Regions from separate parts of the Thermoanaerobacterium xylanolyticum LX-11 genome, predicted to be linked through region 2. Evidence: predicted binding sites of a transcription regulator. Region 2 holds the regulator's gene; each other region holds the start of a gene.

Region 1 (8,177 bases), 1.0 Mb from region 2:
AAATCTCATAATGCAAGAAGATGGTTAAAAGAAAGAATAGCCAAAAGCATAAACTCTTAGTAGATAGAGTTGAGTGCCGGAGAAGCTCTGAACTTAAGCCCCAGTAAACGGCGGCCGTAACTATAACGGTCCTAAGGTAGCGAAATTCCTTGTCGGGTAAGTTCCGACCTGCACGAAAGGCGTAACGACTTGGGCGCTGTCTTGAAGGGGGACCCGGTGAAATTGTAGTACTCGTGAAGATGCGAGTTACCCGCGACAGGACAGAAAGACCCCATGGAGCTTTACTGCAGCTTGTCACTGAATTTTAGTAATATCTGTACAGAATAGGTGGGAGGCAGAGAAATATGGGCGCCAGCCTATATGGAGCCAACGTTGGGATACCACCCTGATATTACCGAAATTCTAACATAGGAGCCGTAAACCGGCATATGGACACTGACAGGCGGGCAGTTTGACTGGGGCGGTCGCCTCCTAAAAAGTAACGGAGGCGTCCAAAGGTTACCTCAGCGCGGAAGGAAATCGCGCGAAAGAGTGCAAAGGCAGAAGGTAGCCTAACTGCGAGAAAGACAATTCGAGCAGGGACGAAAGTCGGGCTTAGTGATCCGGCGGTAGAGAATGGGATTGCCGTCGCTCAACGGATAAAAGCTACCCTGGGGATAACAGGCTGATCTCCCCCAAGAGTCCACATCGACGGGGAGGTTTGGCACCTCGATGTCGGCTCATCGCATCCTGGGGCTGAAGTAGGTCCCAAGGGTTGGGCTGTTCGCCCATTAAAGCGGTACGCGAGCTGGGTTCAGAACGTCGTGAGACAGTTCGGTCCCTATCCGTCGCGGGCGCAGGAAATTTGAGAGGATCTGCCCTTAGTACGAGAGGACCGGGGTGGACAAACCGATGGTGTACCAGTTGCAAAGCCATTTGCACAGCTGGGTAGCCAAGTTTGGAAGGGATAAACGCTGAAAGCATCTAAGCGTGAAACCCACCTCAAGATAAGATTTCCCATCTGGCACTCAACTATACTTACTGAAGGGAAAAAGCACTATGTACAAATGTTAGGGAATAAAATAGATTACAGTAGGTAGAGTTGAGTGCCAGAGTAAGACACCTTGAAGAAGACGAGGTAGATAGGCCGGAGGTGTAAGAGTAGAAATACTTTCAGCTGACCGGTACTAATAAGTCGAGGACTTGACCTTTAGCATTGTGCAGTATTCAAAGTTCATTTAAGAAAAATGAACGAAAGATTTCCGGTGGCAATAGCGGAGGTTAAAAACCCGTTCCCATACCGAACACGGAAGTGAAGCCCTCCAGCGCCGATGGTACTGATTACTCGGGAGAGTAGGTCGCTGCCGGATAATATATTCCTCAGTAGCTCAATGGTGGAGCAACCGGCTGTTAACCGGTAGGTTGTAGGTTCGAGCCCTACCTGAGGAGCCATTTTTGTATTTAAAAAAGAATATTTTGCGGATGTGGCTCAGTGGTAGAGCATCGGCTTCCCAAGCCGAGGATCGCGGGTTCGAATCCCGTCATCCGCTCCAATGATATCAAGATTCCAGTCAACGGGGTCTTTTTTATTTTATCTTATTTGTTCATTCTTTTCTATTAAGTATTTTTCCGAAAAATATTATTGAAGAGAGCGATTAATTTTGTTTTCATAATATACTTGGCGAACGCAGTCAGTACGTTAAAAGCCGTCATAACGCATAGACAACTTTAGCCGATCTAACGTAATGAGCCAGCAGTATATAGAAAAAACAATTTGTGAACGGTGATAATTTTTTTCAAATGTGCCTTTTTAACAAGACCTGCAAAAACTTTAATTTCATGTCTTAAAAAACGCGGGACAAAATATAATGTTATTAGAAATGTGTATTTAGGGGGATTTTATTATGGATGTTTACGATGTTTCACTGATACCTTTGATAATAGGTTTGGTAGAGGTAGTAAAACAAATTGGCTTACCTAAAAAATATTCAGCATTGATTTCGTTAATATTTGGAATAGCTTTAGGAATACTTTACATAGCTCCCGGTGATATTTTAAAAGGCATTCTGTTGGGTACTGCTATGGGGCTTGGGGCATCTGGCCTTTATAGCACCACAAAAAATACAGTAGAGGCCATAAAAAAATAACTACAAAAGGTGTATGGGTGTTTCATACACCTTTTTTCTATTGATTTTTGCTTTGCTTTTGTATAACCTATCTATAAGCGGCTTAATTTATTTATTAAAGGAGATGTTTTTATGTTTAGTGGTAAAGTTGTCGTTGTTACAGGTGGGTCTGGAGGCATTGGTTCATCTATATGTAAAGAAGTATCGAAATTAGGCGGATGTGTGGCAATTCATTACAATACAGATTACGATAGTGCATGTAGTTTAAAGAATCATATAAAAAGTAACTTAGGATATGCAGATGTATTTAAAGCAGACATCAGAAATAGAGAAGAAGTAGAAACGATGATGAAAGAAGTAGTTGAGAGATTTGGGCGCATAGATTACTTGGTCAATAATGCTGGTGTTTCACAAATTAAGCCTTTTATGGATGTATCAGTAGAAGATTGGAGATACATGATGGATGTGAATTTAAATGGCATGTTTAATTGTACACAAAGCGCTTTAAAGTATATGCTAAAAAGTAAAAAAGGTGCTATTGTGAATGTTTCATCAATGTGGGGAATATACGGTGCATCTTGTGAAGTGCCATATTCTGCTTCAAAGGGTGCTATTATAGCTTTTACAAAAGCATTAGCAAAAGAATTAGGACCATCAAATATAAGAGTTAATTGTGTTGCACCTGGTGTAATCGAAACAGACATGAATAAAAGCTTGTCAGATGATACACTTAAATATCTGTCGACAAGAACTTCTCTTGAAAGACTTGGGATGCCAGATGAAGTCGCTAAGGCAGTGGTTTTTTTGCTATCTGATCAATCTTCCTTTATAACAGGTCAAGTATTGACTGTAGATGGAGGCTTTGTGTAAAGTTGGCTTCTAACGTTTACATACCTTTTTAACCCTCTTGACTTATGGAATTAAAAGGATTATAATTTTAATTGTTAGCAGCCGTTTATATAGAGTGCTAATACTACTGATGTATCTTCACATTTAACTCACATTGTACTTTGATTGCAACACGATTATAAATTCTAATTGTTAAACAAAAACTAAATATTGACGAAGGGGGAATTCGAATGAAAGCATTATTGCTGGCAGGAGGATTAGGTACAAGGCTAAGACCTCTGACGAATTTTCTTCCTAAACCTATGGTACCTATAATGGGTAGACCATTATTAGAATCTACCATTTTAAGACTTAAAAATCAAGGCGTAGACGAGGTTGTAATAAGCACATGCTATAAATCTAATCATATTGAGAATTATTTTAAAAATGGTGAAAAATTAGGGGTAAAAGTTTCATTCATCAAAGAAGACATACCATTGGGTACAGGTGGGGCTATAAAAAATGCTGAAGAATTTTTCAATGATACTTTCTTAATACTAAATTCAGATATTATATGTGATATCGATATTAGAAGTCTTGTGGAGTATCACAAGTCAAAAAAAGCATTAGCTACTATTGCAATGACTAAAGTAGAGGATCCATCGCAATACGGTGTAATAGAGTATGACGATAATGATTACATTACAGCGTTTAAAGAAAAACCAAAACCATACGAGACTAATTCAAAATGGATAAATGCGGGAATATACGTATTTGAACCGCAGCTATTAAATGAAATCCCTAAAGATGAAGTGGTTTCAATAGAAAGGGATACATATCCAAAACTTTTATCGAAAGGTTATAAAATGGCTGCGTATAGGTATGACGGATATTGGATAGACATAGGAACAATTGAGAAGTACAAAAAAGTCCACTTTGACATATTGAAAAAATATTGCAAATATGTTGATGTAAGCCATCACGATATTAAACATAGAAAAAACATAATCGATAATTCAGTAAAAATTGTTGAGCCTGTTTTTATAGGAAGTAACGTCAAAATAGATGCTAAAGCAGAGATAGGTCCGTATGCGATTATAGGTGATAATACGCATATAGGTTCTAACAGCATTATAAGGCACAGCGTTTTATGGGACAATGTCAAAGTTAAAGGAAATGTAAATTTGATAAATGCTGTTGTGGCTTCAAATAGCGTGGTAGATGGCATGAGGAAAATTGAAGATGAAGTTTATGCAAATGGTATTAACGATTATGCTGTAAGTTGATGGAGGTGTTATGAATGGTAAAGAATAAAGAAATAAACATTGCATTTTTGAGTACATTTCCACCGAGAGAATGTGGAATAGCTACATTTACACAGGATTTGGTAAATGAGCTTAAAGATATTAAAATTATAAATGAACCAAAAGTGATTGCGATAGACGATAAAGAATATGATTATGGTGATGATGTTATTTATAGGCTTAAGCAGCACGACCGAAATAGCTATTTAGAACTTGCAAATAAATTAAATGATTTATTAATTGATTTGTTAGTAATCGAGCATGAATATGGTATTTACGGCGGTGAGTGGGGCGAATATATTTTGGATCTTGTAGACAATTTAAAAGTGCCTTATGTCGTAACTCTTCATACGATATTGTCTAACCCACTTGATAAGCAAAAGCACATTTTAAAAGAATTGTGTACAAAGAGCAAAAGAGTTGTTACTATGGCCAAAAACACAATTCCACTTCTTGTCAATTTATATGGTGTTGATGAAAGAAAAATCGTAGTATTGCCTCACGGAGTTCCAAATCTGCCAACGCTGTCCGGCGATAGTTTGAGAAAGAAATACAACATTGATGCAGGAAAATTCGTCGTAAGCACATTTGGACTGATAAGTCCTGGAAAAGGGTTAGAATACGGCATAGAAGCTATAGCGAAGGTTAAGGAGAAACATCCTGATATATTGTACCTTATACTCGGACAGACACATCCCAATATAGTCAGGTCAGATGGTGAAGTTTACAGAGATTTTCTTGTAAGGAAGGTAAATGAGCTAAATCTAAACGACAATGTAAAGTTTGTCAATAAATATCTGACAAAAAGGGAGATCGTCGAATACTTAAAGCTTTCTGATGTATATTTGACGCCATACATTGGCAGGGAACAAGCGGTTAGTGGAACATTGGCATACGCTGCAGGCTTAGGAAAATTAGTTGTATCAACTCCATATAAATACGCTGAAGAAATTTTAAGCGATGGAAGGGGACTGTTGGCGGAATTTAAAAATCCTGATTCTATAGCAAATTGCATAAGTTTTGCCATAGAAAATCCCCACGAAAAGCAAATCATGGAGGAGAAGATAAAAGTTTATGGAAAAACGATGATGTGGGACAACGTTGCATTAGAATATGTTGAATTGTTCTTGAGAATATTTGAAGATTTAGAGGATGATGCGAAAGAAGCAGTATAAACAAGGAGGGACGTATTGTGGACGGCAAAAAAATGTTTAACCATTTGTTTATACTGACAGATGATACAGGTATAATGCAGCACTCTGTTGGCTCTGTCCCTAATCCTAAATATGGTTATACGACTGATGACAATGGAAGGGCTTTGATAGCCTGTACAATGATGTACGAAAAGTACAAAGATGATGTGTTTATTGACCTTATTAAAAAATACTTGTCATTTTTGATGTACGCGCAAGAAGACGACGGCCGTTTTAGAAATTTCATGTCTTTTGATAGGAAATTTATTGATGAAGATTTTTCAGAAGATTGTTTTGGCAGGTGCATTTGGGCTTTAGGGTATTTAATAAATGCAGATATTGATGAAAGGGTAAAGTTGCCTGCATATAAGATGATTGAGAAATCATTGCCTTTAGTAGATATTCTAAATTACATCAGAGGTAAAGCATACACCTTAATAGGTTTATACTATGTTTACAATTCTTTTAAGAATTTAGATAAAGATTTTGTCAGAAAAAAGATGGATAAATTGGCGTACGATATCATCGAGGAGTACAAAAAAAATTCAAATGAAGATTGGCAGTGGTTTGAAGATGTAGTGTCGTACGATAATGGAATCATTCCATTATCGCTTCTAAAGTATTTTTCAATCGTTAAAGACGAGGAAATTCTGGATGTCGCTTTAAAAACAGTTGATTTTCTGGATAGTGTTTGCTTTAAAAATGGCTATTTTAAAGCTGTTGGATGCAAAGGATGGTATAGAAAGGGCAAAAACATTGCAGAATATGATGAGCAGCCTGTAGAAGCGTATACAATGGCTCTCATGTATATAGATGCTTATAAATTGACAGGCGATGAAAAATACAAAAAAAGAGCCATAGACTGTGACAAATGGTTTTACGGAAAAAACTCAAAAGGATTAAGCTTATACGACGAAGATAGTGGAGGCTGCAGCGATGGTATAACAGAAGATGGTGTAAATAGCAATGAAGGAGCTGAAAGCCTTGTATCGATTATGATATCCCACTGTGCAATCGATCAATTGAAATAGCTATTCAATTGACTTAAGCAATTTTATTTCTTCTTCGTTTAATTCCCGCCATTCCCCTTCTTTTAAATTTTCATCTAATTTTAATTTACCTATTGAAAGCCTTTTTAAGTAGATGACTTTTGAGTCTATCGCTTCAAACATTCTTTTTATTTGATGATATTTTCCCTCTCTGATTGAAATATATACTTTTGAGATATTGCCTGAAGATATTATTTCCAGAGTTGCAGGCATAGTCTTGTAACCATCGTCTAATAATATGCCTTCTGAAAACAAAGATGCGTCATCTTCGTCGATAAATCCTAAAACTTCTGCATAGTATTTTTTAAAGACGTGTTTTTTTGGCGATAAAAGTTTATGTGACAGTTCTCCATCATTTGTGATTAAAAGCAATCCTTCTGTGTCTTTGTCAAGTCTTCCTGCTGGAAAAACCTTTCTTGATTTTATATGGTGTGGCAAAAGGTCTACAACGGTTCTTTCCGACGGGTCATATGTTGCACAAATGACGCCTTTCGGTTTGTTCATCATTATATATATGTATTCTTTGTATGAGACTTTTTCGTTTCTAAATGTGATAACGTCTTTGTCAGGTTGTACTGTAAAACCAGGGTCATCGATTATTACATCATTTATTGCAACAAGGCATTCTTTTATAAAATTTTTAATTTCTTTCCTTGAACCATATCCCATATTTGATAAAAGCTTATCTATTCTCATCTTCGACATTTTAGTTTCCTCCTAAACAATATAACTTACTTCTTAGTTAATTATATCCCAAAAATATAAAAATTGTATCGAAAATGTGACATATATCATATTTTTTGTGCTTTACTGATGATACAATTAAAATGATGTTTCAAGATAATAAATTTTCTGAAGTGTATACAGTATATTGACTACAAAGAACAAAATGGCTATAATAAAACTATAATAAATAATTAGGGGGAATAAAGATGATTAGTGAATGGCGCGGGTTTCAGGAGGGCAAGTGGCAAAAGACTATTGATGTTCAAGATTTTATACAAAAAAATTATACGTTATACGAAGGCGATGATAGTTTTTTAGAGGGACCTACAGAAAAGACTATTAAGCTTTGGAATAAGGTTCTTGAATTAATGAAAGAAGAATTGAAAAAAGGTGTATTAGATATTGATACAAAAACTGTATCGTCTATAACATCTCACGATGCGGGATATATAGACAAAGATCTTGAAGAAATAGTTGGATTGCAGACAGACAAACCTCTTAAAAGAGCTATAATGCCTTACGGTGGCATAAGGATGGTCAAAAAAGCTTGTGAGGCTTATGGATATAAAGTCGACCCAAAAGTAGAAGAGATATTTACGAAATACAGAAAGACCCACAATGATGGCGTGTTTGATGCATATACTCCGGAAATAAGGGCAGCAAGACATGCTGGTATAATAACGGGTCTTCCTGATGCGTATGGCAGAGGAAGAATAATAGGCGATTACAGGAGAGTTGCACTTTATGGAATAGACAGACTCATCGAAGAAAAGGAAAAAGAAAAGCTTGAGCTTGATTACGATGAATTTGATGAAGCAACTATCCGCTTGAGAGAAGAACTGACAGAACAGATTAAAGCATTAAATGAAATGAAGGAAATGGCATTAAAGTATGGATACGACATATCAAGACCTGCTAAAAACGCAAAAGAAGCTGTGCAGTGGACTTACTTTGCCTTCCTTGCTGCTATAA
Region 2 (8,177 bases):
TGATTGATCATATAGAAGAACCTATAATTACTGCTACAATAATGTCTCCTACAGAGTACGTAGGACCCATAATGGAGCTCTGTCAAGATAGAAGGGGCGTTTATCAAGGAATGGATTACCTTGAGCCTACCAGAGTGCTTATTAAATACGATATTCCGTTAAACGAAATAATATATGATTTTTTTGATGCTTTAAAATCGAGGACAAAAGGTTATGCCTCGTTAGATTATGAGCTAAAAGGCTATAAGACATCAGATCTTGTGAAATTGGACATACTTATAAATGGTGAGATAGTGGATGCTTTGTCTATGATAGTCCATAAGGATAAGGCTTATGAAAGAGCCAGAAAGATGACAGAAAGGTTAAAAGAGAATATACCACGCCATCTTTTTGAGATTCCTATACAAGCTGCTATAGGTTCAAAGATAATAGCAAGGGAAACTGTCAAAGCATTGAGGAAGAACGTTTTGGCAAAGTGCTATGGCGGAGATGTTACGCGAAAGAAAAAATTATTAGAAAAGCAAAAAGAGGGCAAAAAGAGGATGAGACAAATAGGGAAGGTTGAAATTCCGCAAGAGGCCTTTATGTCAATCTTAAAGCTTGATGATGACAATGATTAGATCTGGTATATACGTTCATATTCCGTTTTGCAAGAGAAAATGCTATTATTGTGATTTTAATTCTTATGCAAACATGGAAGATAGTTTTTTTTCGTTTAAAGAAGCAATAATAAAGGAGATTAAGACGAGAAAAGAGGAGCTTAAAGATATATACACTTCTGTGTATATAGGAGGCGGTACGCCAAATGTCTTACCTCCTATATACATTGAAGAAATACTGAGTGAAATCTACGAAAACTACAGCTTAAGCAATGATGCAGAGATCACGATCGAATTAAATCCTGGCTTAATAGATGAAGAAAAACTTAAGTCATATAAAAAAGCGGGTGTAAATAGAATAAGCATAGGCCTGCAGTCTTGGCAAAACAATTTATTAAAAGCTATCGGTAGGATACATACAGTAAGTGATTTTATTGAAAATTATGGTTTAGCATCCAAATATTTTGACAACATAAACATAGATATAATGTATGCATTGCCAAATCAGACTTTTGAGAATTTTAAAGAAACATTGACAAATGTAATTGCATTAAAGCCATCACATATTTCTTGTTATGGACTTATATTAGAAAAAGGAACACCACTTTACGACATGTATGAAAGAAATGAGATTAAGCTTGCTGATGATGAATTCGAATTGATGATGTTTCACTATGGTGCAGAGCTTTTAGAGGCTAATGGATACAGACATTATGAAATATCAAATTACGCATTACCTGGGTTTGAATGCCGACACAACAAGCTGTATTGGATGGATTTACATTATTTAGGCTTTGGACCAGGTGCATATTCATTTGTAGGAAATAAGCGATTTGGCAATATAAAAAATGTTAAAAAGTATATAGACATGATTTATAATGATGGACATGCAGTTGATGATGTTGATGAGCTGTCTTTAGAAGATCGAATGTCTGAATTTATGTTTTTAGGTCTTAGAATGATGGATGGAGTGAATGATAAGGACTTTAAAGAGAGATTTGGCGAAAGCATGTTTTATGTATTTAAAGACGCCATTTATAAAAATATGGAGTTGGGCCTTTTAATTAAAGAAGAAGATGCCCTTAAATTAACTCAAAATGGAGTAGATGTATCCAATAATGTGTTTGAGGATTTTTTGTTTTAAAGTATTGACAAATATCCACAATAGTGGTATTTTTAAATCGTAATTAGCACTCTCAAGCTAAGAGTGCTAACAATAGAACTTGGGGTGGTGAATATGCCGTTAGATGATAGGAAGAAAAAGATTTTAGAAGCTGTTATTAATGACTATATTTTGACGGCAGAACCAATTGGATCTCGGACAATCGCAAAGCGATATAACCTTGGTGTAAGTTCAGCAACGATCAGAAATGAGATGGCTGACCTTGAAGAGATGGGGTACCTTGAACAACCTCATACATCTGCAGGTAGAATACCATCTGACAAAGGATATAGATTTTACGTTAATAATATATTAGAACACTATTTGAATGAGAGCCGTGACGATGAAGTAGAGACAATTGATGAGGTGTTTGCTGAGATAGATGATATAGTGAAGAAGTATGCCAGGCTATTGTCTACCGTTACTAACCATACTATAGTGGTTAAAATGCCTCGAATTGATGAAAACACGATTAAGCGAATACAGATATTGCCTGTTGATGCAAACAAATTGATACTTCTTGTTATGACAGAATCAGGTATTATGAAAAACTATTTGATAAGTTTAAAGGATAATATTGATAATAATTTGTTTGAGTTTTTAAACAACCTGATCAACAATAAAATGATGGGAAAAAGAAAAAGAGAAATGGATCAGACATTGAGAGATGAGATAAAAAAAGAGTCTGGCAGTGCTATCGGAATCATAGATAAGATTACAGATACGATCATAAATGGTTTAAAGCAAATGGATGAAACAGACTTGTATTCTGAAGGTATTTCAAATATTCTCAACTTTCCTGAGTACAAGGATCTGTTAAAAGCCAAGATGTTTTTCGATCTGATTGACAATAAAGACATTATGAATTCAGTGTTGGAGCCTTTAGATGATTCCATCGATGTTACTATTGGAAGTGAAAGCAAGTTTGAAGAGATGTGGGATTTAAGCATAATCAAATCTACTTATAAGATAAATGGTGAGGTTGTAGGAACTTTTGGCATTATTGGACCTACAAGGATGAATTACAAAAGGCTTATAAATGAAATAAATACGATGTCAAATGAATTGTCAAAAGTTCTATCATATATATATCAAGAAAATAAGAGGTGAAACAATGGACAGAGATAAAGATACGATAGAAAATAAAAGCAATTTAGAAGAAGACTTAAAAGACAATACATCCGATGCTAACCGACCTCAAGATGACATTGAAGGTAGCATTGGTGTAGAAAATGTCGATCAGAATGAACAAAAAAATTATGAAGGAGAAATTGAAGAATTGAAAAATAAGCTTAAGCAGAAAGAAGACGAAGCAAATGAATACTTAGAGATGGCTCAAAGACTTAAAGCGGAGTTTGAAAATTACAGAAAAAGGACAGAAAAAGAAAAAGCCGATCTTATTGAATATGGCAAAGAACAAGTAATCTTAGATATATTGCCTGTTGTAGATAATTTTGAGAGAGCTCTTGAAGCTACTCACAGTGATAATGAGGAAATAGCTTCATTTAAAGAAGGTGTCAATTTAATATACAGGCAGTTTAAAGGTGTTTTGGAAAAACTGGGTGTTAAAGAGATAGAGTCTTTAGGTCAAATATTTGATCCATACAAGCATCATGCTGTTATGCAGGAAGAAGCAGAGGATAAGAAGGAAAATGAAATAATTGAAGTTTTTCAAAAGGGATATATGTTTAATAATAAAGTAATAAGACCGAGCATGGTCAAAGTAGCAAAATAAAATAAAGTATATGAATAGGAGGAATAGATTATGGGAAAAATTATAGGAATTGATCTTGGTACAACTTTTTCATGCGTAGCTGTTATGGAAGGAGGACAGCCGGTAGTAATACCAAACTCCGAGGGAGCCAGGACGACGCCATCTGTTGTGGCATTTACAAAAGAAGGTGAAAGATTAGTAGGCCAAGTTGCAAAAAGGCAGGCTATTACAAACCCTGAAAGGACAGTTATGTCTATAAAAAGACATATGGGTTCTGACTACAAAGTAACTATTGATGGAAAGAGTTATACACCGCAAGAGATTTCAGCAATGATACTGCAGAAGCTAAAAGCTGATGCTGAAGCGTACTTAGGAGAGAAGGTTACAGAGGCTGTAATAACGGTTCCTGCGTATTTCAATGACAGCCAAAGGCAGGCAACTAAAGATGCAGGTAGGATAGCTGGACTTGACGTAAAGAGAATTATAAACGAGCCTACTGCGGCTTCATTGGCCTATGGGCTTGATAAGCAAGGTAATCAGAAGATAATGGTGTACGATTTAGGCGGTGGTACATTTGATGTTTCCATACTTGAGATAGGCGATGGGGTATTCGAAGTATTGGCTACAAGTGGTAACAACCACTTAGGCGGTGATGATTTTGACCAGAGGATTATGGATTGGCTGGCAGATAACTTCAAAAGAGAGTACGGGATCGACCTGAGAAACGACAAGATGGCAATGCAGAGGCTTAAAGATGCGGCGGAAAAGGCAAAAATAGAACTTTCTTCTGCTATGACAGCTAACATAAACTTGCCTTTTATAACTGCTGATGCTACAGGCCCTAAGCACATAGATGTAAATCTTACAAGAGCAAAATTTGAGGAGCTTATTAATGATTTGGTGCAATCTACTGTTGAACCAGTAAATCGTGCATTAAGCGATGCGAAGCTTAGTCCTTCAGACATTGATAAAGTGATATTAGTCGGTGGTTCGACAAGAATACCATTCGTTCAAGAGACGGTAAAAAGGATAATGGGCAAAGAACCACACAAAGGTATAAACCCAGATGAATGTGTTGCAATAGGAGCTGCAATTCAAGGTGGTGTATTAGGAGGCGAAGTTAAAGACGTATTGTTGTTGGATGTTACGCCGCTTTCTCTTGGCATTGAAACACTTGGCGGAGTATTCACAAAATTAATTGAGAGGAATACTACGATTCCTACAAAGAAGAGCCAAATCTTCTCCACTGCGGCGGATGGGCAGACATCTGTTGAGATACACGTTCTGCAAGGCGAAAGACCGATGGCTCGGGACAATAAGACTCTTGGAAGATTTACGTTGACTGGAATTCCACCTGCTCCAAGAGGAGTGCCTCAGATAGAAGTTACATTTGATATTGATGCTAATGGCATTGTCCATGTTTCTGCAAAAGATTTAGGTACAGGAAAATCTCAGAACATAACGATCACTTCTTCTTCTAATTTAAGTGAAGAAGAGATAAACAGGATGATGAATGAGGCAAAACAGCACGAAGAAGAAGACAGAAGGAGAAAAGAAGAGATAGAAGTAAGAAATAATGCAGATTCATTAATATACCAAGCCGAAAAGACCATGAAAGATTTGGCGGACAAGATGACACAGCAAGAAAAAGATGATATAAATAAAGAGATAGAAAACGTAAGAAAAGCTCTTGAAGGTAGCGATATTAACGCTATAAAAAGTGCTTCAGAAAAATTGTCACAAGCATTTTACAATGTATCTTCCCGCATATATCAGCAAGCAGGCGGCACAGGTCAGACAAATAGCTATAGTGGCAGTGATGAAACATCTAATAAAGAGAATGTATATGAAGCAGACTATAAGATGGAAGATGACAACAAAGATAATAAATAAGAACCAGGTGAATCCTGGTTCTCATTCATGTTGAGAAAGGCAGGTGATGTGTATGGCAAAAGATTATTATGCGATATTAGGCCTTGATAAAAATGCCAGTGATGAAGATATAAAGAAGGCTTATAGAACTCTTGCAAAGAAGTATCATCCTGACTTAAATCCTGGCAATAAAGAAGCAGAACAAAAGTTTAAAGAGATAAATGAAGCATATCAGATTTTGTCTGACCCTCAGAAAAAAGCTCAGTATGATCAATTTGGCGATGCAGCATTTAATCAAGGCGGTTTTAACCAAGGAGATTTTGGTGGCTTTGGCGGTTTTGGTCAAGGTGGATTTGATTTTGGCGGCTTTGGCGACATTTTTGGTGATATATTTGGTGATATGTTTGGAGGCAGTACCAGAAGAAAAACTGGGCCTCAAAAGGGAAATGACATAAGGGTTAATTTGACTTTGGCCTTTGAAGAAGCTGCATTTGGCGTCGAGAAAGAGATTGAAGTTGAAAGGTATGAAAAATGCGATAGATGTAATGGTACAGGTGCAAATCCAGGAACGAAAGTAGAGGTATGCCCCGAATGTCATGGTACGGGTGAGGTCAGAATAACGCAAAATACGCCGTTTGGCAGGATAGTCAATGTAAGAACGTGTCCTAGGTGTCATGGAGAAGGCAAGATAGTCAAAGATCCATGTTCAAAGTGTCATGGAACTGGAAGGATAAGAAAACTAAGGAAACTTAAAGTTAATATACCTGCTGGAATTGATGAAGGACAAATGGTATCATTAAGAGGTGAAGGTGAACCAGGAGAAAGAGGAGGAGCTAATGGAGATCTTTTTATTGTAATAAGCATAAAACCTCATAAGATATTCAAGCGGGATGGATTTAATGTCTTGCTTAAAATGCCTATAAGTTTTGTAGATGCTGCACTTGGTGCAGAGATAGAAGTTCCTACTCTTGATGGCAAAGCTATATACAATATTCCGCCTGGAACTCAAACTGGAACAGTGTTTAGGCTTAGAAACAAAGGAATACCTCATATCAATGGAAGAGGACGTGGTGACGAATTTGTAGAAGTATATATCGATGTTCCTAAGAAATTGACAGAAAGGCAAAAAGAGCTATTGAGGGAGTTTGACAAGCTTAGCAATGATAGCGGCGGTAAATCATTTTTTCAAAAAGTAAAAGATGCTTTTGGAGCATAAAAAAGGGTGATATGATTGAAATGGCTTGAAGTTAAAATTACGACTTCAGTGGAAGCTGAGGAAGCTATAACAAATATAATGCATGAAGTTGGTGCTGGTGGTGTTGTCATAGAAGATCCCAATGATTTGAAGATATTAAATGATAGCAATGAATGGGATTATGTAGATCCTGATATGATTGTAGATAGTGATAAGGTTGTAATATCAGCTTATTTCCCTCTTACCCCAAGTACAATTGACAAATTAAGCATAATCAAGGATAGAATAACAGGACTTAAAGAATATAATTTGGACATTGGAGATTTTACGTTCGAGACGGCTGAAGTCGATGATGAAGATTGGGCAAACAGTTGGAAAAAATATTATAAGACTTTTAAGATTGGCAAGCGTGTTGTCATAAAACCATCATGGGAAGATTATAACCCAGAAGAAAATGAGATAGTAGTTGAGATAGATCCAGGCATGGCTTTTGGCACAGGCAGTCATGAGACTACAAAAATGTGCATAGAATTTTTAGAAGACAATGTTAAAAGTGGAGATACCGTGTTTGATGTTGGATGCGGTACAGGTATATTGTCAATTGTCAGCTCTAAGTTAGGTGCAAAAAAAGTTTTTGCAGTTGATGTTGACGAAGTTGCATTAAAAGTGGCTTCTCTAAATGTAAAATTAAACAAACTGGATAATATCGAGGTTTTGAAAAGCGATCTTTTAAAAGAGCTAAATGGTGAGGCGGATTTAATAGTCGCAAATATTATAGCTGATATAATAATAAAAGCTACTTTTGACATACATGAAAAACTTAAAGAAAATGGCTTGTTCATATCAAGTGGAATAATTAAAGATCGTAAAGATGATGTTTTAAATGCCATTTCCGAATATTTTGACGTTATTGAGGTCAAAGAAGATGGGGAATGGGTTGCAATATTATCAAGGAAAAAGTGAGTGCTGTGAGAAGGCTTTTTATAAAAGATGAGGATATAAAAGATGGCATAGTCAGAATATATGGTGATGACGCGCATCACATAAAGGATGTATTAAGGCTAAGGATTGGAACTGATTTGGTGGTTTCTAATGGAGTAAAACAGTATAATGCTTCTATTCTTTCTATCGAAAGCACATCTGTTTTATTAAAGATAGTCGATGAGTTGCATCAAGTTGTAGAGAGTTCTATAAATGTGACTTTATTTCAGGGACTGCCGAAGTCTGACAAAATGGATTTGATTGTTCAGAAATGCACAGAAATTGGAATAAAAAAAATTGTGCCTGTTGAAACCGAATTTTCTATTATAAAGGTTAAAGAAAAAAGCATAGGAAACAAAATAAACAGGTGGAATAAAATTTCTCAAGAAGCATCAAAGCAATCTGGAAGATTGATAGTGCCAGAAGTTTTGGAGCCGATAAGTTTTACTATTGCTGTAAATTACATCAATGAGTTTGATTTATGCGTAATGCCGTATGAAAGAGAGACCAATGTTAGGTTAAAAGACGTTTTAAAAGAGAATAATGGTGCAAAAAATATTTGCATTTTTATCGGGCCTGAAGGTGGCTTCTCGCATAGTGAAGTAGACACGGCGACTAAAAATGGTGCTGTAATTGTTACATTGGGTCCAAGGA
Region 3 (8,177 bases), 820 kb from region 2:
TATATTTGCTTCAGGCGCTACACCTTTGTACTTTCCATCTGATAAATAACCACTGGATGCGGCATCACCTGCTACATGTGTGCCATGGCCGTTGTCATCGTATGGACTTTTTTTCCCGTTTACAATGTCGTGGAATGCAATTATCCTGTTTTTTGGCTTGGTAAAGTCTGGGTGAGGGTAAATTCCCGTGTCTAAAAAAGCGATTGTGACGCCTTTACCAGTGTATCCATGATCATTTGCCTCTCTTGATTTGATTTCTTGTGTGGCAATGTTAAGCTGTGTTTTTACAGTTGAATCTTCGGCTATAAATTTGATACCTTTATTTTTTGCGATACTGTTTAGCTTGTTGCAAGGTATGTTTACAGCCCAACCGTTAATAATAGGCAGTTCGTACTTTATCGTTCCTCCAATTGATTCTATCTTCTTTTTAAGCGCATCGTACGGCAAGTTGGAATACACAATAGCGCTAACACACTCACTTCTATATGTGGAAGCTTTTCGTAGTAGCCTTGAGTCTATTTTGCTTTTGGGATAAAGGCTTTGAATAACACTTGACAAAATTAGAGCAGAAATTATATCCATAAATTGAATCCCCCTTTCTTATATCAGAATATGTTTAAGGCAAATTTTTGTTAGTTTTAAAAATAGAAGTGTCACAAATATTGGCGATGTCATATTATGTATTAGGTCAAAAAGACCTGACATAAATCTTGCGAAAGGGGGATATTTATATGCCCACAGAGAAAGGTGCATCATGGATAGGCGGTGGATGGTTCTGGATTATAATTATAATACTTCTTATCTTCTTGTTTGTACCCGGCTTCATAGTTGAAGAGCCTAAAGCTTGATTAAATTTTAAATTTTTAAAAGGAGGATTATTATGGCAGGAACAAGTTCAGTATTTGGCGAAAGCAATTTGCTGTTCTTCTTCTTAATTCTCGTTGTCCTTATGGGCGGCGGATGGTTTGGCGGAGCATGGTCAATGGAAACATTGCTGTTCTTCTTCGTACTATTAGTCATAATCATGGACGGTGGAATGGGATTATTCTTGAATCAAGTCAAATAAAGTAAATGGTCCTATCTTGCGGTAGGACCATTTGTTTTACATAAAAGACGAAATCAATATCAATAATTAAAAATAAGAATATAATGAATTAAAGTAAATTAAATGGAGCTGATCTTATGAATATATCTGGAAATACGCTTCTATTCTTTTTTGTCATATTGACTGTTGTAATGGATGTAAAGTTTGAATTCGAAGATTTGCTGTTTTTCTTTCTTCTGTTAGTTGTCTTGCAGCAAGACAAACCGCGGAAAAAGGCAAGGCGCTTTTTGTGGTCATTGGCCACCATGAATTTCAGTAACAATATTTAACACATCACGTATAATGTATTAGGTCCTTGAGGCCAAAAAATAAAGGAGGTTTTTAGTATGCCTGAAGGAAAAGGAGCAGCATGGGGCGGCGGATGGATCTGGATCATAATCATAATACTAATAATTTTCCTCTTTGTACCTGGAATATTTGTGGTCGATAAATAATGTAAAGGGGGTTTTCATATGCCTGAAGGAAAAGGAGCAGCATGGGACGGTGGATGGATTTGGATCATAATAGTGATTCTTATAATCTTCTTGTTTGTCCCAGGTATTTTTGTGGTGGATAAGAAATAAAAGCATGGGGCAGGTGATAATAAACCTGCCCTATACATATATTATTTAAGAAGTATTTATGGAAATGGGGGATTTGCCGTGGATAAAGAAAAATTACTAAAGGTATTGATAATTGAACTTTTTATAATATTTTTTATAAGGTTTCAAATTTTTGATGGCTTAAGCATTGAAGGAGAAAGGCAGCTTTTAAAGAAAAAAGAAGGCGAGGAAATTGTGGAGCATGATAAAGATGATAAAACAGAAAGTAAAAAGAACGACGAGAAGAAAAGCGATTTGGATATATTTGAGATAATAGAGAAAAGCAAAAACTTTATGGGGAGCGTAAAACCGTATCTACACAGGAAAGAACAGTACTACATAGATATATTCACAAAAATTGCCGAGATACTTGAATGCCACAAACAGTTGATGGAATTTAATCAAGAAGCTGAAATGCAAGAAGATGACTTTGATCAGATTGGGATGTTAAAAGCGGTAAAACCGTACATGAAAGAAGATAAGCAGATGATCATAGACAAATTTATAAAGCTTCATGAAGGGATACAAAACCTAAACGAAAAAATGAAAAAATACGAAGTGGAAGGAGATAAAAATAACATCATAGATAAAATTCTGGATATTTTTGAAGCGATAAAACCTGTTATTCCAGATGATAAAAAGGATATGGCAGAAAAAATCATAAAAAACATAAAGCTTGTAGAAGCTTTGAACAATGCTGAAAGCATTATGAATTCAAAAAATAGTGAATCAAGGCACGAGAAGGTAGAAGAAAGCGATAGAAGCGATGTGAAGAATAATTTGTTTGACAGATCTGAAGAAAATAAAAAGACAGAAGAAGTTAAAGATGCAGAAGACGCTGTAAATGATGAAATGGTGGAAGGTGTAAAAAGCAATGATGTGGAAAGGGAAATAAAGAAGGACGATGTACCGAAAAATCTTGGACTTACAGATCAGCAGTCGGAAGTGGTAAACGGTCTTAAATCAATGCTTACGAAAGAACAGCAGCAGTTTATGTACAACATGATAAATTATTTAAAACAACAAAGTTCAAATGGCAATGTAAATAATGTTGCAGGTGACTAAAGCCTGCATTTTTTTGCGTAAATTTAATATTAATCGTATAATTAGAAGATAAATGGGAAAAATCTATAATAATCGTCTAAAACGGCAAAAATTAGAGAAATTTGGAGTTTGCCATGAACTTGTAATTAAACTAATATAAAAAGTGTGATGATTAGCACTCGCCATGAATGAGTGCTAACAAAATTCGAGGAGGGATATTATGAGATTAAAACCACTTGGTGACAGAGTTGTAGTAAAGGTTACTGAAGCCGAAGAGGTAACAAAAGGCGGCATTGTATTGCCTGGCACTGCAAAAGAAAAACCTCAACAAGGTGAAGTACTTGCTGTCGGCTCTGGTGAATACATAGATGGGAAAAGAGTCGAGCTGGAAGTGAAAGTTGGAGACAAAGTAATATTCTCAAAGTACGCTGGCACAGAAGTAAAACTTGATGGAGAAGAATATCTTCTCTTAAGGCAGAGCGATATATTAGCTGTAGTAGAATAAGGAGGTAGAAGAAATGGCAAAGAAAATTTTGTACGGTGAAGATGCAAGAAAGGCTTTGGAAAGAGGCGTAAATGCTGTTGCCAACACAGTTAAAGTAACATTAGGACCAAGAGGCCGTAATGTTGTTTTAGATAAAAAATATGGTTCACCAACAATTACAAACGATGGTGTTACAATCGCAAGGGAAATTGAATTAGAAGATCCTTTTGAAAATCAAGGCGCACAGCTTTTAAAGGAAGTTGCAACAAAGACAAATGATGTAGCTGGCGATGGTACGACAACAGCTACTGTATTAGCACAAGCCATGGTATTGGAAGGTTTAAGGAATTTAGCTGCTGGCGCAAACCCAATGCTTTTAAGACGCGGCATGGCAAAAGCTGTCGATGCTGCTGTTGAAGGATTAAAAAATATATCAAAGCCAGTAGAAGGAAAAGATTCTATAGCACATGTTGCATCAATTTCAGCGGCTGACGAGGAGATCGGTAACTTAATAGCTGAAGCAATGGATAAGGTCGGCAAAGATGGCGTAATAACAGTAGAAGAATCAAAGTCAATGAATACGACTATTGAAATAGTAGAAGGAATGCAGTTTGACAGAGGCTATATTTCACAGTACATGGTAACTGATACAGATAAGATGGAAGCAGTTTTGGATGATCCTTTAATACTTATTACAGACAAGAAGTTATCAAATATCCAAGACTTATTGCCACTTCTGGAACAAGTAGTACAACAAGGAAGGAAGCTTTTGATAATTGCAGATGATGTTGAAGGTGAAGCACTTGCAACATTAGTAGTAAATAAATTAAGAGGCACATTTACATGCGTTGCAGTAAAAGCTCCAGGATTTGGCGACAGAAGAAAAGAAATGCTTCAAGACATAGCTATCTTGACAGGTGGTCAAGTAATTTCTGAGGAAGTGGGCCTTGATCTTAAAGAAGCTAAAATAGACATGCTTGGTCGTGCAAGACAAGTAAAAGTAACAAAAGAAAACACTACAATAGTTGACGGCGCAGGAAATGCTGCAGACATAAAGAACAGAATAAATCAGATAAAAGTTCAAATCGAAGAGACGACATCTGATTACGATAGAGAAAAACTGCAAGAAAGATTGGCTAAGCTTTCTGGCGGTGTCGCAGTAATTCAAGCCGGTGCTGCTACAGAGACAGAGCTTAAAGAAAAGAAACACAGGATAGAAGACGCGCTTTCAGCTACGAGAGCTGCTGTTGAAGAAGGTATAGTTCCTGGTGGTGGTACAGCACTGTTAGATGTTATACCAGAAGTACAAAAAGTTGTCGATTCTTTAGAAGGTGACTTCAGAACAGGTGCTCAGATCGTACTTAGAGCATTAGAAGAACCAGTAAGGCAGATAGCAAGAAATGCTGGTGTAGACGGTTCAGTGATCATTGAGAAGATAAAAGAATCAAAAGACCCTGCTTTTGGTTATGATGCATACAAAGAAGAATTTGTAGACATGTTAAAAGCAGGTATAGTTGACCCAACAAAGGTTACGAGGTCAGCACTCCAAAATGCTGCATCTGTTGCGTCTATGATACTTACAACAGAAGCTGTTGTGGCAGACATACCAGAAAAGAATCCACCAGCTCCAGCACCAGGAGCAGGCATGGATATGATGTAAGAAAAATAACCGGGGATGCCCGGTTATTTTTTTTGTACTGTTGACATGGACATCTAAATTTGTTATATTGTTTAGTAATTTAATAATAAAATCTTATCCGCATATAATCTGGTGAATAGGCACTGGAGTATCTACAAAGAGCCGTAACTCTTTACTATGGGGAGTTATTGTTGTACTCTTTTTTGCCTGAACGAAATTCTCTGTTCGGGCATTTTTATTATTAAACTCAGGCATAATAAATTTTAAAGGAAGGGGATAAAAATGGCTGATAAATTCGTTAAAGAAGGACTGACATTTGATGATGTACTGCTTATACCGGCAAAATCTGATGTGCTGCCAAAGGAGGTCGACACTAAAACACGCCTTACAAATAGTATAATGTTGAATATACCATTGATTAGCGCAGGAATGGATACAGTGACAGAGTCTTCTCTAGCTATTGCCATAGCAAGAGAAGGAGGAATTGGCATAATACATAAAAATATGCCTATAGAAAGACAGGCTTTAGAAGTAGACAGAGTTAAAAGGTCGGAACACGGTGTTATCACAAATCCTTTCTATTTGACACCAGATCACAAGATACAAGATGCTGTAGAACTTATGGAGAGATATAGAATATCGGGAGTGCCTATAACAGTTGGCAGCAAACTTATGGGAATAATTACCAACAGAGACATAAGATTTGAAAGCAATTTAGACAGGCCGATTAAAGAGGTCATGACAAAAGAGAATTTAGTCACTGCACCTGTTGGGACTACTATAGATGAGGCTCGGGAAATACTTAAAAAGCATAAGATAGAGAAGTTGCCGCTTGTGGATGAAGACAACAATTTAAAAGGATTGATTACCATTAAAGATATTGAAAAGGCCGTAGAATATCCTAATTCTGCAAAAGATTCAAGAGGAAGATTGCTTGTTGGTGCTGCTGTAGGTGTTTCTGCAGACGTCATGGAAAGAGTAAAAGCATTGGTGGATGCAAATGTGGATGTTGTGGTTGTTGATACGGCTCATGGACATTCTGTCGGTGTCTTAAATACGGTAGAAAAGATAAAGAATAGATTTCCTGATCTGCAGATCATTGCTGGAAATGTGGCGACTGCAGAGGCTACAAGAGACTTAATAGAAAGAGGTGCTGATTGCGTTAAGGTTGGCATTGGACCTGGTTCGATTTGCACAACGAGAGTCGTAGCAGGCATTGGAGTTCCTCAGATTACAGCAATTTATGATTGTGCGGAAGAAGCCGATAAATATGGTATACCTGTAATCGCAGATGGTGGCATAAAGTACAGTGGAGACATTGTCAAAGCGATTGCTGCTGGTGCATCTACGGTAATGATTGGAAGTCTTTTTGCAGGGACTGAGGAAAGTCCTGGTGAAGTAGAAATATACCAAGGAAGAAGCTACAAAGTATATAGAGGAATGGGCTCAATATCAGCAATGAAAAGCGGAAGTTCTGATCGGTATTTCCAGGAAGGTATGAAAAAGCTTGTTCCCGAAGGTGTAGAAGGCAGAGTGCCGTACAAGGGACCTTTGAAGGATACTGTTTACCAGATGATTGGAGGTTTAAGGGCTGGAATGGGCTACTGCGGTGTCCACAACATTGAGGAGCTCAGGACGAAGACGAAATTTATAAAAATAACGAATGCAGGATTAACTGAAAGCCATCCACATGATATAATTATTACGAAGGAAGCTCCAAATTATAGTATTAAATAAAGGAGGATTTTGATGGGTATTAATAGAGAAGTTATATTGATACTTGATTTTGGCGGCCAATACACGCAGCTTATTGCAAGGAGAATAAGGGAAGCAAATGTGTTTTGCGAAATTGTTCCGTACAATATAAAGCCAGAAGAAATTGAGAAAAGACAGCCTAAGGGTTTGGTCTTATCAGGAGGACCTGCCAGCGTTTATACAGAAAATGCACCAATGTGCGATGAAGGCATATTTAAGCTTAACTATCCTATTCTTGGCATTTGTTACGGTGCACAGCTTATGACGATGATCCAAGGTGGTAAAGTTGCGGAAGCACCTGTAAGAGAGTATGGCAAAACAGACGTTGTGATAAACAACAATATTCCTCTGTTTAAAGGAATTGAAAAAGATACAAGCTGTTGGATGAGCCATACGGATCAAATAGAACTTCCACCTAAAAATTTTAAAGTCGTTGCATCGACAGCAAATTGCCCTATTGCAGCAATCGCCAACGTAGAAGGAAAGCAGTATGCCGTACAATTCCATCCAGAGGTAATACACACTCCAAGAGGTACTGAGATAATCAGGAATTTCTTGTTTGAAATATGCGATTGCTCTGCAGATTGGACAATGGATTCACTCATTGAGCAGACTGTAAAAGAAATAAGGCAAAAGGTCGGAAATGACAAGGTTGTCTGTGCTCTAAGTGGTGGTGTTGATTCATCTGTTGCTGCAGTTTTGGTAAATAGAGCAATACACGACCAGCTAATATGTATTTTTGTAGATAATGGTCTTCTAAGGAAAAACGAAGCTGAAAAAGTAGTCGACACTTTTAAAAACAATTTTGATATGGAGATAATAAAAGTAGATGCAAAGGACAGATTTTTAGAGAGGTTAAAAGGAGTTAAGGATCCTGAAGAAAAGAGAAAGATAATAGGAAATGAGTTTATAGAGGTATTTAAAGAAGAAGCAAAAAAAATCGGCGATGTGAAATATTTAGTGCAAGGCACTCTTTATCCTGATGTCATCGAAAGCGGAAGCCCTGTCGCGTCAACGATAAAAAGCCACCACAATGTAGGTGGATTACCTCAAGATGTAGGATTTGAGCTTATTGAACCATTGAGGATGCTTTTTAAAGATGAGGTAAGACAGGTTGGCAGAGAATTGGGTATGCCTGATGAGATTTTAAATAGGCAGCCTTTCCCGGGGCCAGGTCTGGCAGTCAGGATACTTGGGGAAGTAACAGAAGAAAAATTAAACATATTGAGAGAAGCTGACAGCATCGTGCTAAGAGAGATGAAAAAATACGGCTGGTACAACAATGTATGGCAGTCATTTGCTGTGTTGCCAGACATAAAAAGCGTCGGAATCATGGGAGATGACAGGACGTATGCATACCCAATAATCTTAAGGATTGTAGAAAGCAACGATGGAATGACGGCAGACTGGGTGAAGATGCCATACGATATTCTGGAGGACATATCTACAAGCATTGTAAATGAAGTTTATGGTGTAAATAGAGTCTTGTATGACATCACATCGAAACCACCGGCTACAATCGAGTGGGAGTAACACGAACATTTTTTAAAAATATCAAAAAAATATTCG

What was found. Region 2 encodes HrcA, which represses chaperone genes, less so after heat shock. Its sites were predicted from a motif close to ATTAGCACTCANNNNNNNTGAGTGCTAAT; they were not measured.
Region 1: THEXY_RS00340 (nucleotidyltransferase family protein) is a predicted target of HrcA. The motif match lies at 3,049-3,077, and genes of this name have one in related genera.
Region 3: groES (co-chaperone GroES) is a predicted target of HrcA. The motif match lies at 2,902-2,930, and genes of this name have one in related genera.

Annotation. Positions count from the first base shown of each region.
Region 1 is NC_015555.1:64,302-72,478, forward strand. It holds rRNA gene THEXY_RS00310 (23S ribosomal RNA) at 1-1,190, shown strand, start outside; rRNA gene rrf (5S ribosomal RNA) at 1,241-1,349, shown strand; tRNA gene THEXY_RS00320 (tRNA-Asn) at 1,357-1,431, shown strand; tRNA gene THEXY_RS00325 (tRNA-Gly) at 1,458-1,532, shown strand; gene THEXY_RS00330 (hypothetical protein) at 1,884-2,126, shown strand; gene ymfI (elongation factor P 5-aminopentanone reductase) at 2,238-2,975, shown strand; gene THEXY_RS00340 (nucleotidyltransferase family protein) at 3,185-4,219, shown strand; gene THEXY_RS00345 (glycosyltransferase family 4 protein) at 4,234-5,412, shown strand; gene THEXY_RS00350 (glycoside hydrolase family protein) at 5,430-6,461, shown strand; gene THEXY_RS00355 (pseudouridine synthase) at 6,462-7,184, opposite strand; gene pflB (formate C-acetyltransferase) at 7,412-8,177, shown strand, end outside.
Region 2 is NC_015555.1:1,562,418-1,570,594, reverse strand. It holds gene lepA (translation elongation factor 4) at 1-620, shown strand, start outside; gene hemW (radical SAM family heme chaperone HemW) at 607-1,743, shown strand; gene hrcA (heat-inducible transcriptional repressor HrcA) at 1,837-2,871, shown strand; gene grpE (nucleotide exchange factor GrpE) at 2,876-3,496, shown strand; gene dnaK (molecular chaperone DnaK) at 3,527-5,368, shown strand; gene dnaJ (molecular chaperone DnaJ) at 5,421-6,563, shown strand; gene prmA (50S ribosomal protein L11 methyltransferase) at 6,579-7,505, shown strand; gene THEXY_RS07710 (RsmE family RNA methyltransferase) at 7,475-8,177, shown strand, end outside.
Region 3 is NC_015555.1:740,257-748,433, forward strand. It holds gene THEXY_RS03610 (S8 family peptidase) at 1-582, opposite strand, end outside; gene THEXY_RS03615 (hypothetical protein) at 881-1,066, shown strand; gene THEXY_RS03620 (hypothetical protein) at 1,183-1,374, shown strand; gene THEXY_RS03625 (hypothetical protein) at 1,747-2,751, shown strand; gene groES (co-chaperone GroES) at 2,951-3,235, shown strand; gene groL (chaperonin GroEL) at 3,249-4,874, shown strand; purine riboswitch at 4,954-5,051, shown strand; gene guaB (IMP dehydrogenase) at 5,136-6,590, shown strand; gene guaA (glutamine-hydrolyzing GMP synthase) at 6,603-8,141, shown strand.